Regions from separate parts of the Paenibacillus sp. USHLN196 genome, predicted to be linked through region 1. Evidence: predicted binding sites of a transcription regulator. Region 1 holds the regulator's gene; each other region holds the start of a gene.
What was found. The regulator LexA, encoded in region 1, represses DNA repair genes until DNA is damaged. The targets are predictions, from matches to a motif close to CGAACATATGTTCG.
Positions count from the first base shown of each region.

Region 1 (3,205 bases):
ATGGGGTGAGTACCATTTACCCTGAACCATACGGAGTGGCTCTTATTATTGCACCTTGGAACTATCCTTTCCAACTGGCCTTTGGTCCACTGATTGGAGCAATTGCAGCCGGTAACTGTGCAGTTATCAAACCTTCTGAATTAACACCAGTCGTATCTCGTCTGACGTATGACCTGATTCAGGAGATCTTTCCTCAGGAGTATATTGCCGTTATGGAAGGGGAGGTTGAGGCCAGCACAGCATTGTTGAAAGAGAAGTTTGATTATATTTTCTTCACAGGCAGCACGGGTGTTGGACGCATTGTTATGAAGGCAGCAGCAGAGCATCTGACTCCTGTAACCCTGGAGCTAGGCGGTAAGAGTCCGGCTATAGTTCATAGTGATGCAGATCTAGAGCTGGCAGCTCAGCGTCTGGTTCGCGGTAAATTCCTGAATGCAGGGCAAACATGCGTTGCTCCGGATTACTTGCTTGTGCATGAACAAGTTCATGATGAATTGATCAATCTGATTGGTGCAGAGATCAAAGATAAATTTGGAGATGATGTGCTACAGAACGCTGATTTTCCGCATATTGTCAACGCACGTAACTTTGATCGATTGTCGAAATTCCTTAATGATGGTAAAACGCTAATTGGTGGACGTTCTGTGCGTGAGCAGTTGTTAATTGAGCCGACCGTACTTGGAGATGTAAACTGGGAATCATCTGTTATGCAAGAAGAGATCTTCGGTCCAGTGCTTCCTGTATTTACGTACAGTGACCTGAACCCGATGCTGGATGAGATCGTTCGCCGGCCAAAACCATTGGCGTTATATCTCTTCACACAGGATGAGCAACTACAGGCTCAGGTTCTGAATCAAGTATCCTTTGGTGGGGGATGTATTAATGACACACTTTCTCATATGACTTCACACTATCTTCCGTTTGGTGGGGTAGGAGAGAGTGGTATGGGCTCATATCACGGACAACAGAGTTTTGATGTGTTCTCGCATCACAAGAGTGTTCTGAAACGCAGTGAATAATTAGCTGATAAAACAACATAAACATGAAAAAAGAGGTTGTCCTGTTTTTAGGGCAACCTCTTTACATATTTCATTACATCTAGTTTTGTTACTCATGTAAATATTAATGAATATCTCGGAAAAGGCCAATGACTTTACCCAGAATACTAACGTGTTTCAAACGTAAAGGTTCGAAGGTCGCATTCTCCGGTTGAAGGCGAATATGATCTTTTTCTTTATAGAACGTTTTCACTGTAGCTTCATCGTCTTCAGTCATTGCAACGACGATATCACCGTTATCAGCAGTTTGCTGTTGACGGACAATAACATAATCTCCGTTAACGATTCCAGCTTCCACCATACTATCTCCGACTACCGAAAGCATAAACACTTTCTGTTCGCCTACATAGTGCGTAGGAAGAGGGAAGTAGTCTTCAATGTTCTCGGTTGCAGTGATTGGAACCCCGGCTGTAACCTTACCAACGACAGGAATACGTGCAACGCTATGAGCAAATTGATGAGAATGCTCAGATTCTTCCTGGCTCAAAAGCTCAATAGCTCTTGGTTTGGTAGGGTCGCGTCGGATCAGCCCTTTTTTCTCCAAACGATCCAAATGTCCATGTACTGTTGAGCTGGAAGCCAGTCCAACCGCTTCACCAATTTCCCGTACGGAAGGAGGATACCCCTTCAACCGGACTTCATTTCGTATAAACTCCAGAATAGCCTGCTGCCTGCTGGATATCTTCGACATACCGTATCAACCCCATTTTAGTAACGTTTGGGAAAATTATAACATAGAACCTCCGTTCGTACAAACATAAGTTCTAAATATAATGGCATTAAATCAGTGTTTTTTTAACTTTCAGAACAGAATCTGTACAAAAGTTAGAGCAGAATACTACAAATACTGTGCAAGAGGCTTCAATTAGGATATCTCTCCTTCAAAAAAAGAAGCGAACAATTGTTCTAAAAAGCTATTGAACAAAACAAGTGTTCGTGTTATATTGATTCCAACAGATAGGAACAAACGTTTGGAGGCGGGTATTTAATGAGATATTCTACTTATCAAAGCATTTATGAACCAATGAATTCGGAACTGGTGAAGTCCAACATAGGGAACTACAAGAAGGTTTTAGCACGTTTCAAGATTTCTTCATGGATGTTAAAGGTGGCTATTACCTCTTTGATTATATTTATTGGATGTAGTACTGTTTTAACTGTATTTGCTGGCAAAGAGAATGATGTTCTTCCAGGAGGAAAGATAGCCATTTCAGAAGGGGAAACATTATGGAGTATTTCTTTGGAACACAAACCGTCGAATATGGATACACGTGTTTATATAGAAGCAATTAAAAAAGTGAATCAACTTCATACGACTTCGATCCAAGTGGGTCAGGTATTAGCTCTACCGCAATTTGCAGAATAAAATGCACATCAATGAGTGTTAACGCGTGTCAGCTTGACAAGCTGCCTTTATCATGGCAAAGTTAATGTGACTTTGTATTTTTGGAGGGGACAAGCTTGGATATAGATAGTCTGGTAGCACGCATTAACGAATTGGCTCGTAAGCAAAAGTCCACTGGATTGTCGGAGGAAGAACTTGCTGAACGTGCCGAGCTTAGAGAGATTTATTTGAGTAATATCCGCAGCAATTTCAGACAGCAACTGGATACCATTGAGATTGTTGATGATGAGAATGACAAAGGCCACCAAGGCAAACTCAAACACTAACGAAACCTAATGATATCATTATGATATTTAGGTTTCTTCCTGTTATTTGAGAGTGCAATTTATAGGGGGAAATGTTGGTTTACAGTTATGTAAGCCGATACAAAGACACATAAGGGGGATTCTCATGTCGCGTTCGTTCGAGAGAACGGTTAAGAAAAATTCCAAGCAGTTAAATCAGCAACGTAAAAAAAGTGGTCAACCAATCACAGGAACACCAGGTGAAGAAGTCTTTAAAGGACGTAGCCTGTTGTTCCCTATATTTTTGATTGGTCTTGCCTTTTTGTATCTGTTTATGAGCACCTTCCTTGTACAAGCTCCAATGACAACCTGGGACTGGGTGACGATGCTGCTTTACGTATTTTTGGCAGTCATCTTTATGCTTCGTCGTCCGTATATCAAGATTAGCAGTAATCGGATTATAACGACGAAGGGTAATCGTGAACGTTCAATCGGGGTTGATGACATCATCAAATTCA
Region 1 is NZ_JBBCYH010000001.1:741,352-744,556, reverse strand. Features, by position in the region: gene WFI24_RS03220 (aldehyde dehydrogenase) at 1-1,019, shown strand, start outside; gene lexA (transcriptional repressor LexA) at 1,123-1,749, opposite strand; gene WFI24_RS03210 (LysM peptidoglycan-binding domain-containing protein) at 2,047-2,424, shown strand; gene WFI24_RS03205 (DUF896 domain-containing protein) at 2,520-2,729, shown strand; gene WFI24_RS03200 (hypothetical protein) at 2,854-3,205, shown strand, end outside.

Region 2 (3,205 bases), 320 kb from region 1:
CAACCGTTTTGCCCAGTAGGGAATGAAGTTACAGTGCGCGGAACCGCATACTGGATCTTCATTTACGTTTGACTTTGGAAAAAAGCTTCTAGATGCAAAATCGAATTTGTCGCTTTTCGCTGTAATGGAGACAACAAAATCGTCTGGTAACTCTTTCAGTTTAGAGAAATCAGGTGTAGCGGTTTGAACCGCTTCTGGCATCTTATATAAACAAAATCAACCGAGCCAAGCCCTTCTTTTACAAAGAGGGGCTTGGATTGTTTTGCATTCAGAGGTAAGTAACAAGAAAAAAACAACTGAGAGTGCAAACATTTTGGGGAGAAATGCACCCCTTTAGGGTGGACATTGGAAAAACCCTAGGTTTAACCTATGAAATTCTATGGCGATCAAAATTATTTTGACGAATTCAGGGGAGGGGCTCATTTTCATAGGCACGTCTTTCGGATTGATCCATAACGGCCAGAAGCTTAGAGGAAGCCCCATTTTGCAAACTCCTTCGGTGAAATTTGTAAACCATATAAAATGCAAAGTTCACTTGACACATATTGCAAAGTGAACTATGCTAAAAATGCAAAGTAAACATTGCAAGGACGTGATCACTTGAAGACAAGAATTGCAGAACTGCGTAAGCAGCATAAGCTGTCACAGGAAGAGCTGGGACGAATTGTTGGTGTTACCCGGCAAACCATCACCTCCCTTGAAAGGGGAAAGTATACGGCTTCCCTTATACTTGCTTACAAAATTGCCAATTTTTTCGGACTCGCCATTGAAGATGTTTTTGATTTCAGCGAAGTGGAGGAAATGTAAATGGACAATTACAAGATTAAAGTAAAAACTCGCAAAAACGTACTGTCACTGGTAGCTGCTGCTACACTATTGATCTATGTAGGACTCATATTTTACCGAGGTGGACTACCCGATTTGCCTAGTTTTATAAAGGGATTTCACACAGGCGCTTTTATCGGGGTTGAAGTGGCCGTCGCTTTTTTCCTCGTCAGGTATATAAAAGCCAGCAATAATGAAACCGAGCTGAAGAAGCAGTATATTGAGGAGAATGACGAGCGGAGTGTAATGATACTCCAGAGTGCCGGCACACTCAGCACAGCAATCATTCTCATTGGTCTGGGCATTGCCTCCGTGATCGCCGGTTTCTTTAATTCCTTGATATTCTACACCTTACTAGCTTGCTTATTATTTGTTTTAATCGTATTTTTTGCATCGTGGATGTATTATGCGAGAAAAATTTAAGGTTTAGATCAAAGCAGAGGATCTCATAATTTCAGGTCAGGAACAGTTTACCAGTGAAAATAGTGTCGAGGGACAAGAACATTGTGTAATTTCGGTTAGTAAATATCTAAATAGTATCATGATGGATCATGTTGCTAGGATTAGATTTTCTTTGAATATAGAAAAAGAGCCGCAAGCGCGGCTCAAATAAATTAAAAATTAAGATGTAATAAAGGTTTTATATGATCAGCAGCAACACTAAACTGATCTGAAAATTCCTTGGAACTCTGGTACTCTATCGGCAAGTCATTCAGGAATAATTTGACCTGTTTGGCCACTTTTGCTCAATTTCACCATTAGACCCTACCTCACTGGCAGTCCCCACACCTGCAAATAAACTTAGGCTGGTGACGAGAACTAATAGTCCTCCCAATGAAATTAAAACTTTCTTTTTCTGCAATTAAGTAAACCCCTTAATGTTTTTTGCTATGTACACAACATTAGCGATGTTAAAACAAAAAAAAGAGAATAGATCTATCTGTACAATTTTCCAATTGTACAGAGTATGAAATACTAAATAGGATCAGTCCAGTATGGAGCATGGCATGTGTAATTGAAAACAACCCCAATCGTAAAAAGTCGATTGGGGTTGTTGTTTCTACATGGATTATATACTTTCAGAAGCAATGGGATTTTTCATTGTCCGTTAATCTCGGATGAATATAAATATTTACCTCTTGCATAAAGAACATGCGTTCGGTTTATAATATACAAACATACGTTCTTAAATGTACAGGAGTGATTTCAGTGTTGGCTAAGCAACGAACCATTATGCTCATTGATATGCAGTCGTTTTATGCTTCGGTCGAAAAGGCGAAAATGCCTCAATACAAAAATAGACCACTCGCCGTCGCGGGAGATCCAGCAAGGCGTTCTGGAATTATCCTTGCCGCTTGTCCATTAGCCAAAGCTAAAGGGGTATCTACCGCGGAACCACTCTGGCAGTCTCTTCAGAAGTGCCCTGAACTGATCATTGTGAGACCACACATGCAAGAATACATCGAAGTATCCACTCAAATCATGTCCATTATTGAGGAGTTCACCGATCTGGTCGAACCGTACAGCATAGACGAATTATTCGCTGATTTTACAGGGTCTATGCATCTATTCGGTAATGATCCAGTCGATTTGGCCAAGCAAATTCAAGACAAAATCTATAATGAAACAGGTGTTTACGCGAGAGCTGGTATTGGCGAAAACAAAATCATCAGTAAACTGTGCTGCGATATGATTGCTAAAAAAGCAGAGGGGGGTATTTTCCACTTAAAGAAAGAGGAACTACACCTTCACATTGGAGATAAGCCCATCCGCGATATGTGGGGGATTGGCTCAAGAATGGAAAAACATCTGTGGAAGATGGGCATCCGAACCATTAAAGACCTGGCAAATACGCCTCTTTCCAAATTAAGAAGTAAGTGGGGTGTTAATGGAGAAGTCATCTGGAGAGTCGCAAATGGACTCGACAATTCGCCGGTAACCGTCAACACGCACAGTACACAAAAGGATATCGGAAACGGAATGACCCTGTCTAGAGATTTCACAGAGGCATGGGAGATCGAAGTGGTTATCCTCGATATCTGCACAGAAGTGTGTAGAAGAGCCCGCAAAAAGGGGCTGATGGGTTGTGTTATTTCCGTGAGTGTGTCTGGAGCGGATTTTGACCATCCAACGGGTTTTCACAGGCAGGTAAAACTGTCTGACCCTACAAACATAACTGTTGATGTGTGCAAGATAGCCAAGTGCATATTCCATCAACACTGGGATGGGCAACCTGTGCGCCGTGTAGGTGTATCCCTTTCTCAATTATCCAACGCGGATACATATCAACTATCTTTTTTTGATGATCAAGAGCAGAAACGGGCCATTGATCAGGTGATGGACGACATTAAGGATCGATTTGGCGACATTGCCATTCTAC
Region 2 is NZ_JBBCYH010000001.1:422,672-425,876, forward strand. Features, by position in the region: partial or broken gene WFI24_RS01745 (PhzF family phenazine biosynthesis protein) at 1-195, opposite strand, end outside; gene WFI24_RS01750 (helix-turn-helix transcriptional regulator) at 601-807, shown strand; gene WFI24_RS01755 (hypothetical protein) at 808-1,248, shown strand; gene WFI24_RS01760 (DNA polymerase IV) at 2,038-3,205, shown strand, end outside.
Region 2: the regulator LexA is predicted to act here: its motif matches at 1,999-2,012, upstream of WFI24_RS01760 (DNA polymerase IV).

Region 3 (3,205 bases), on a different contig from region 1:
TTTGCGTCAGATCAAGAAATGATTGTCCGAACATCAATTTTCACACTTATTAATGCAATATTGTTTTATATGACTAGACGAGACATTAAAGAGACGAAATAAAACAAAAAAGGATTGAATGAATATTATAGAAATTGTACATAACTATTTGAACATTGCGGGTGGTATGGCGGGATCAATGGCTCTGCTGTACCTCCCGATTCGTCTAATTAGTTTCATGAATAAAGTAAGATTCTCACATAAAGCATACTATTATGTTGTATTGAGCACATTTATTTTGGTTTCGGTACTGCAACGCTTCGATATTATATAGGAAGGAGGTTAAGTAAATATGGTCGACTTCGCATATCTCAACTCTCCTGAAGGAAAAGAAGAGATGAACAGAAGACGTGAAGAGCGAAGAGAACAGGAAGAGATTGAGTTTAAGACAGTTTCATTTACAGGGCATCGTCCCAATAAGCTGGGAAATTGCTACAGCCTCACAGATAGCCAATCCAAATACATAAAGAGTAAGCTTGAACCAGTGCTAATCCAACTGATTGAGAACGAAGGAATTGAAAATTTTGTCTCTGGTGGTGCAATTGGATTTGACCAAATAGCATTCTGGACTGTTCAGGGATTGAAGAAAACAGATTATCCAAATATCTGCAACATAGTAGCTGTCCCATTCAAAAATCAAGCAATTAAATGGACTGATCGTGAAACTCAACACTGGTACAAAAAGATGATTGAGGTAGCTGACGGAATTGTCTATGTGGATGAGCTGCCAGAGTATAAAGTTGAAGGTGTGCCTATTGGTGACTATCATGTTGCAAAGATGCAGAAACGCAATGAATACATGGTAGATAAAAGTAGAATCATTATTTCAACATGGGATGGCACAAAGGGTGGTACGGGTAATTGCTGTAGGTATGTAAGAAAAGTAGGCAAGACGCTTTATAATTTAAAGCCACAGTATGATTTTGATCTAGATGTAACGTACGGCTTCAACGGGTAAAGGAGAGTGTGAAAATGCTTAAGTATAAAATATGGAATTGCTCTGAAGATCGATTCTTAACGGAAGATGAGAGCTATAGATTTGGAATTGGCATAGACGGCAAACTGTATGAGTTTGATTGTGGTGCGGCAGACGGATCTGCATGGTTAGAAAGAGACATATGCTCTGATTATTACGAAATTCACTTTGACGACAAGTCTTGATGAAAGACAAGTTTTAAATAGAAAAGGGGTGGAGAAATCCACCCTATAGTTTTATCAACTTATTCTCAGGTATGTCATACTTGTAGACTGTTCCACTGGTGAGTTCTACATAGTAATATCCCCAAGTGACAATGTACTCAGGATGATTTTCATATACTCTGACTACAAAATACTTCCCATCCTCACTATAGCCCTCATCCATCATTCCAAGTTTGTATTTATCAACGTCTTTCTTAATTTTCGAATACACATACTTGTAGGCATTATCCTCATTTACAATAAACTTCGGCTGCTTCCCAATATAGAGGCTATCTCCTTTTAACGAAACCTTCTCTCCAATCGCATTACTCATAGCTCTAACTGGTACATATGTAGTGTTTTTGTACGTTATTGCATCCGTTGTGGATTTCTTAGTTCCATCTACATAAAGACTGACTTTCTGGATAACTGCTTTAATTGGTGTGGTAGTAGCTGCAAATGCTGTTGTCCCTGTAATTGCTGATCCGATCAGAATACCGATCACTAAACCTTTTAACTTGTCCTTCATTGTAATTCTCCTCTGTTATGTGAAATAGATTGCTTATTGTATTATATAACTTAAATATCTATATGAACTACAAAAATTTCCTGTTGCATAAAGAACGTCTGTTCGGTGTATAATACATATACAAACAAACGTTCTTATTTGATTATGGGAGTGATAATAATGGCGAAGAAAGAGCGGACAATTATGTTAATTGACATGCAGTCGTTTTACGCCAGTGTTGAAAAGGCTAAAATGCCACAATACAAAAACAAACCATTGGCAGTTGCAGGAGATCCAGCAAGACGTTCAGGAATCATACTTGCTGCATGTCCTCTAGCTAAAGCAAAAGGTGTGTCAACCGCTGAACCATTATGGCAGTCACTACAAAAGTGTCCTGAACTGATAATTGTGAGACCACATATGCAAGAATATATCGAGGTTTCTACTCAAATTATGTCCATTATTGAGGAGTTTACTGACTTAGTTGAACCCTATAGCATAGATGAGCTATTTTGTGACGTGACAGGATCTCTGCACCTATTTGGTAATGACCCGATTGACTTGGCAAGACAAATCCAAGACAAGATTTACAATGAAACGGGAGTCTATGCAAGAGCGGGTATTTCGACCAACAAAGTAATGAGTAAGCTTTGCTGTGACATGATCGCGAAGAAAATTGAGGGTGGAGTATTCTTTCTTAGAAAAGAAGAATTACATGAGCACATAGGCGATAAGCCCATCCGTGATATGTGGGGTATTGGATCTAGGATGGAAAAGCATTTGTGGAAAATGGGTATTCGAACAATAAGACAGCTTGCGAATACTCCACTGTCAAAACTGAGAAGCAAGTGGGGCGTAAACGGTGAAGTTATATGGAGAGTAGCGAATGGATTGGATGATAGTCCAGTAACCATAAATACTCATAGTGTGCAAAAGGATATTGGTAATGGCATGACACTCCCTAGGGACTATACAGAACAGTGGGAGATCGATGTTGTAATCCAAGATATTTGTACAGAGGTTTGCAGACGTGCCCGGAAAAAGGGATTGATGGGTAGCGTAGTTACTATGAGCTTATCGGGTGTAGACTTTGATCGACCGACTGGCTTCAGTAGACAGGTTAAACTTCAAGATCCCACTAATATAACTGTAGATGTGTGTAAGATAGCTAAACAAATTTTTAGACAACATTGGGATGGTCAACCTGTGCGACGAGTCGGAATATCGTTATCCAATCTTTCAAACGCTGAGACGTATCAATTATCATTGTTCGATGACCAAGAACAGAAGAGGGCCATAGACAAAGTAATGGATGATATCAAGGATCGCTTTGGAGATATAGCTATACTCAGAGCAAGCTCAATCACATCTGCTGGTCAAGCCATAGACAGATCAAATAAAATTGGAGGACACTACAGATGAGTAAAAAATTGCAAGCAAATGGATTATGGGAATCGAGCCGCATGATGCTTCCACAAC
Region 3 is NZ_JBBCYH010000005.1:33,282-36,486, reverse strand. Features, by position in the region: gene WFI24_RS13205 (hypothetical protein) at 1-102, shown strand, start outside; gene WFI24_RS13200 (SLOG family protein) at 332-997, shown strand; gene WFI24_RS13195 (hypothetical protein) at 1,012-1,200, shown strand; gene WFI24_RS13190 (stalk domain-containing protein) at 1,244-1,747, opposite strand; gene WFI24_RS13185 (DNA polymerase IV) at 1,907-3,148, shown strand; gene WFI24_RS13180 (YolD-like family protein) at 3,145-3,205, shown strand, end outside.
Region 3: the regulator LexA is predicted to act here: its motif matches at 1,869-1,882, upstream of WFI24_RS13185 (DNA polymerase IV).

Region 4 (3,205 bases), on a different contig from region 1:
CATCTTCTTCAATTAAACAATTCACGACACGGCGCACCATATCCATTGAAAAACCACGTCTCATTAGGAAGGGAAGCGTTTTATGTTTCTTCTCTTTGACGTCTCCTTTGACCTGATTCCACTTTTTGCGTCCGGCGCTCAGAGCAGTCTCAAATTCCGTATCTGTACTGATCCCTTCGAGTGCCTCAATAATGAGATCATTGGCAATGCCCTTTTGACGCAGCTCTTGCCTTATCCACAGTTTTCCCTTCCGCTTGCCCTCCATACGCTGTCTTGTCCATTCCTTCGCAAATAGATCGTCATCTACCAGGTTCTCACGCTCAAGCCGATCCAGTGCCTCTTCAATCAATGGTGCAGCAAACTCCTTCTGACGAAGTTTCTGACTTAACTCATGCCGTGTACGAGGTTTATGCTCCAAAAAACGCAGAGATTGTGCATAGGTCCGTTGTCGCTCGTCAGCTACGATGATTTCTTCCAGATCCTTCTTCATAAACGTGTTGCCCTGCGTCATCCTGTATTTAATCATCACGTCTTCAAGGACAGTAATGGAGTGTATGCCAAAAGTGATGCGATAACGAGCTTGTCTGCTCTTCGTTCGTTCTACCCGTGTAATGGTTAGTTCTTCGTTGTCCGGAAACTGGGAAAGGCCATCCCCTTCTGCTTCTTCATATAAATCCTCGTCATGTTGATCCATTCAGGTCTCCCCTTTCATAACTCTTTATGTTTGAGCTTTACGCTAACATTCACAGAAGATAGAGAACGCTAATACAAAAAGCCGGGAACTCAGCCCGGCCTTTTCTCTCACAGTCATTGTGCAACAGCCCCTGTCCATTGGGACAGGGGCTGTTGCACACCGAGACACTCCACCACAATTCCTTATCCAAATCGAGCCAAGCTCAATCAGACAGGTTTGCGAAATTCAAAGGGCAGCGCCCTCTGGATCCTCCCTACAAGGAAGGGTTTAGGAAGATTACTCGTTGATTTCGAATAATTCTTGTTCTTCTTCTGCTTCTTTTTGTTGCTCTTCACTAGTTGGCGCAGGAACTGCAGTAGTCAAGTTGCTAGCTACACGAATTTTTTGTTCAATGATTTCAGCAATGTCCTTATGCTCTTTCATGAACTGCTTCGCGTTCTCACGGCCTTGGCCTAAACGCTCGCCTTCGTATGAGTACCATGCACCACTCTTGTTAACGATGTCCAGCTCTGTACCAATATCAATGATACTGCCTTCTCTCGAGATACCCTCACCGTACATGATATCCACTTCCGCTTGTTTGAACGGAGGTGCTACTTTGTTTTTCACCACTTTAATACGAGTACGGTTACCAATCATGTCATTTCCTGATTTGATACTCTCAATACGACGTACATCCAGACGTACTGTGGAATAAAACTTCAGGGCACGACCACCAGGTGTTGTTTCCGGGTTACCAAACATAACGCCGACTTTCTCACGAAGCTGGTTAATGAAAATTGCGATTGTTTTGGATTTGCTGATTGCACCGGACAATTTACGTAGCGCTTGGGACATCAAACGCGCCTGCAAACCGACGTGTGAATCACCCATTTCGCCTTCAATCTCAGCTTTTGGAACCAATGCAGCTACAGAGTCAATAACGACAATATCTACTGCACCACTGCGCACAAGAGCTTCTGCAATTTCCAGCCCTTGCTCACCCGTATCTGGCTGAGATAGAAGCAATTCATCAATGTTAACACCCAATTTGCTTGCATATTGAGGATCAAGAGCATGCTCGGCATCGATAAATGCTGCTTGTCCACCAACGCGTTGTACTTCAGCAATCGCATGCAATGCGACAGTTGTTTTACCTGAAGACTCAGGTCCATATATTTCAACAATACGGCCTTTAGGCAAGCCGCCTGTTCCTAATGCAATATCCAAAGCCAAGGAACCACTGGGAATAATTTCCACGTTCATATGAGTGGACTCACCCAGTTTCATGATGGATCCTTTACCAAATTGCTTCTCTATTTGACGGAGCGCCATATCAAGCGCGGCACGACGGTCTGACAATAAGCTCACACCCTTTACTGTTTATAAGATAATGATACCTTGTTTTAACACGTTTGCCAAGCTTTTTTTCGAACATACATTCGTTTTTTTTGTAAAGGCCGAGGCGCCTCTTCCTCTAAGAAACTTTCCATTAAACAGAAAAAAGAACCGTAAACAAGGCTGTTACGCCTAATTCTACGGTTCTTCCGTCTTCCTTAATTATACTTGCTTGGAACTCTAAATGCAATCCACACTGTTAACTAATCAATCCATCGCCACAAGTTTTTGCCATAAGCGATAGAGAATTGCTTTGGCTGAGCGAATGCGAACAGTCTCGCGATTACCATTGATGCGCAGCTCATGAATCTCGGTTTCTTTTCCTCGTTCAGCGAGAGCGATAAAGACAAGTCCTGGTGGCTTGCGTTCCGAATATCCCGGTCCCGCTACACCGGTAACAGCCAGACCAAAATCAGCATCGCCAATCATTCGGATCTGCTCAGCAAGCACTTTTGCAACCTCTGGACTTACCGCCCCTGGCGCCTCTTCACCTTCCAGATAATCATGAGGCACATTCAGCAGCTTTTCTTTAATCTCATTGGAGTAACAGACAATTCCACCCTTAAGCATCGATGCACTTCCAGGTACAGATGTCAGACTTTGCATGACAAGCCCTCCAGTGCAGCTCTCAGCAGCGCTAAGCGTCAGACCCATGTCAGACATCATGGTTACAATTGTGTACTCTATAGGCACATCCTCGTTCGCGTAGAGATGTTCGGTCAACCGCTCACGAATCTGGACCTCCATCGCATCCAGCTTCAGCATCGCCTCTCCCTCACTTGCAGCCTTTGTGGAGACACGTACTGTAACTTCTCCCTCACTCGCATAAGGAGCAATCGTAGGGTCTGTCTGCGCGTCAATGAGATCCAGAAGTCGATCTTCCAGAGCAGATTCACCAATACCTGCGAATTTAAGCATTCGGGAATAGATCGGCATTTCTTCTGTAAGTACATGCTGGAACAACCAAGGCTTGACTTCCTGTTCAAACATTGGAATCAACTCTTTAGGTGGTCCAGGCATCACAATATAATATTTATCATTGTCAGAAATCGCATTTCCTGCGGCTAGACCGGTTTCATTGGCGAGAGGTGTCCCACCATCAATAACGATCGCTTGACGTCGGTTATTCTCTGT
Region 4 is NZ_JBBCYH010000013.1:54,874-58,078, forward strand. Features, by position in the region: gene WFI24_RS25965 (regulatory protein RecX) at 1-694, opposite strand, end outside; gene recA (recombinase RecA) at 971-2,035, opposite strand; gene WFI24_RS25975 (competence/damage-inducible protein A) at 2,279-3,205, opposite strand, start outside.
Region 4: the regulator LexA is predicted to act here: its motif matches at 2,105-2,118, upstream of recA (recombinase RecA).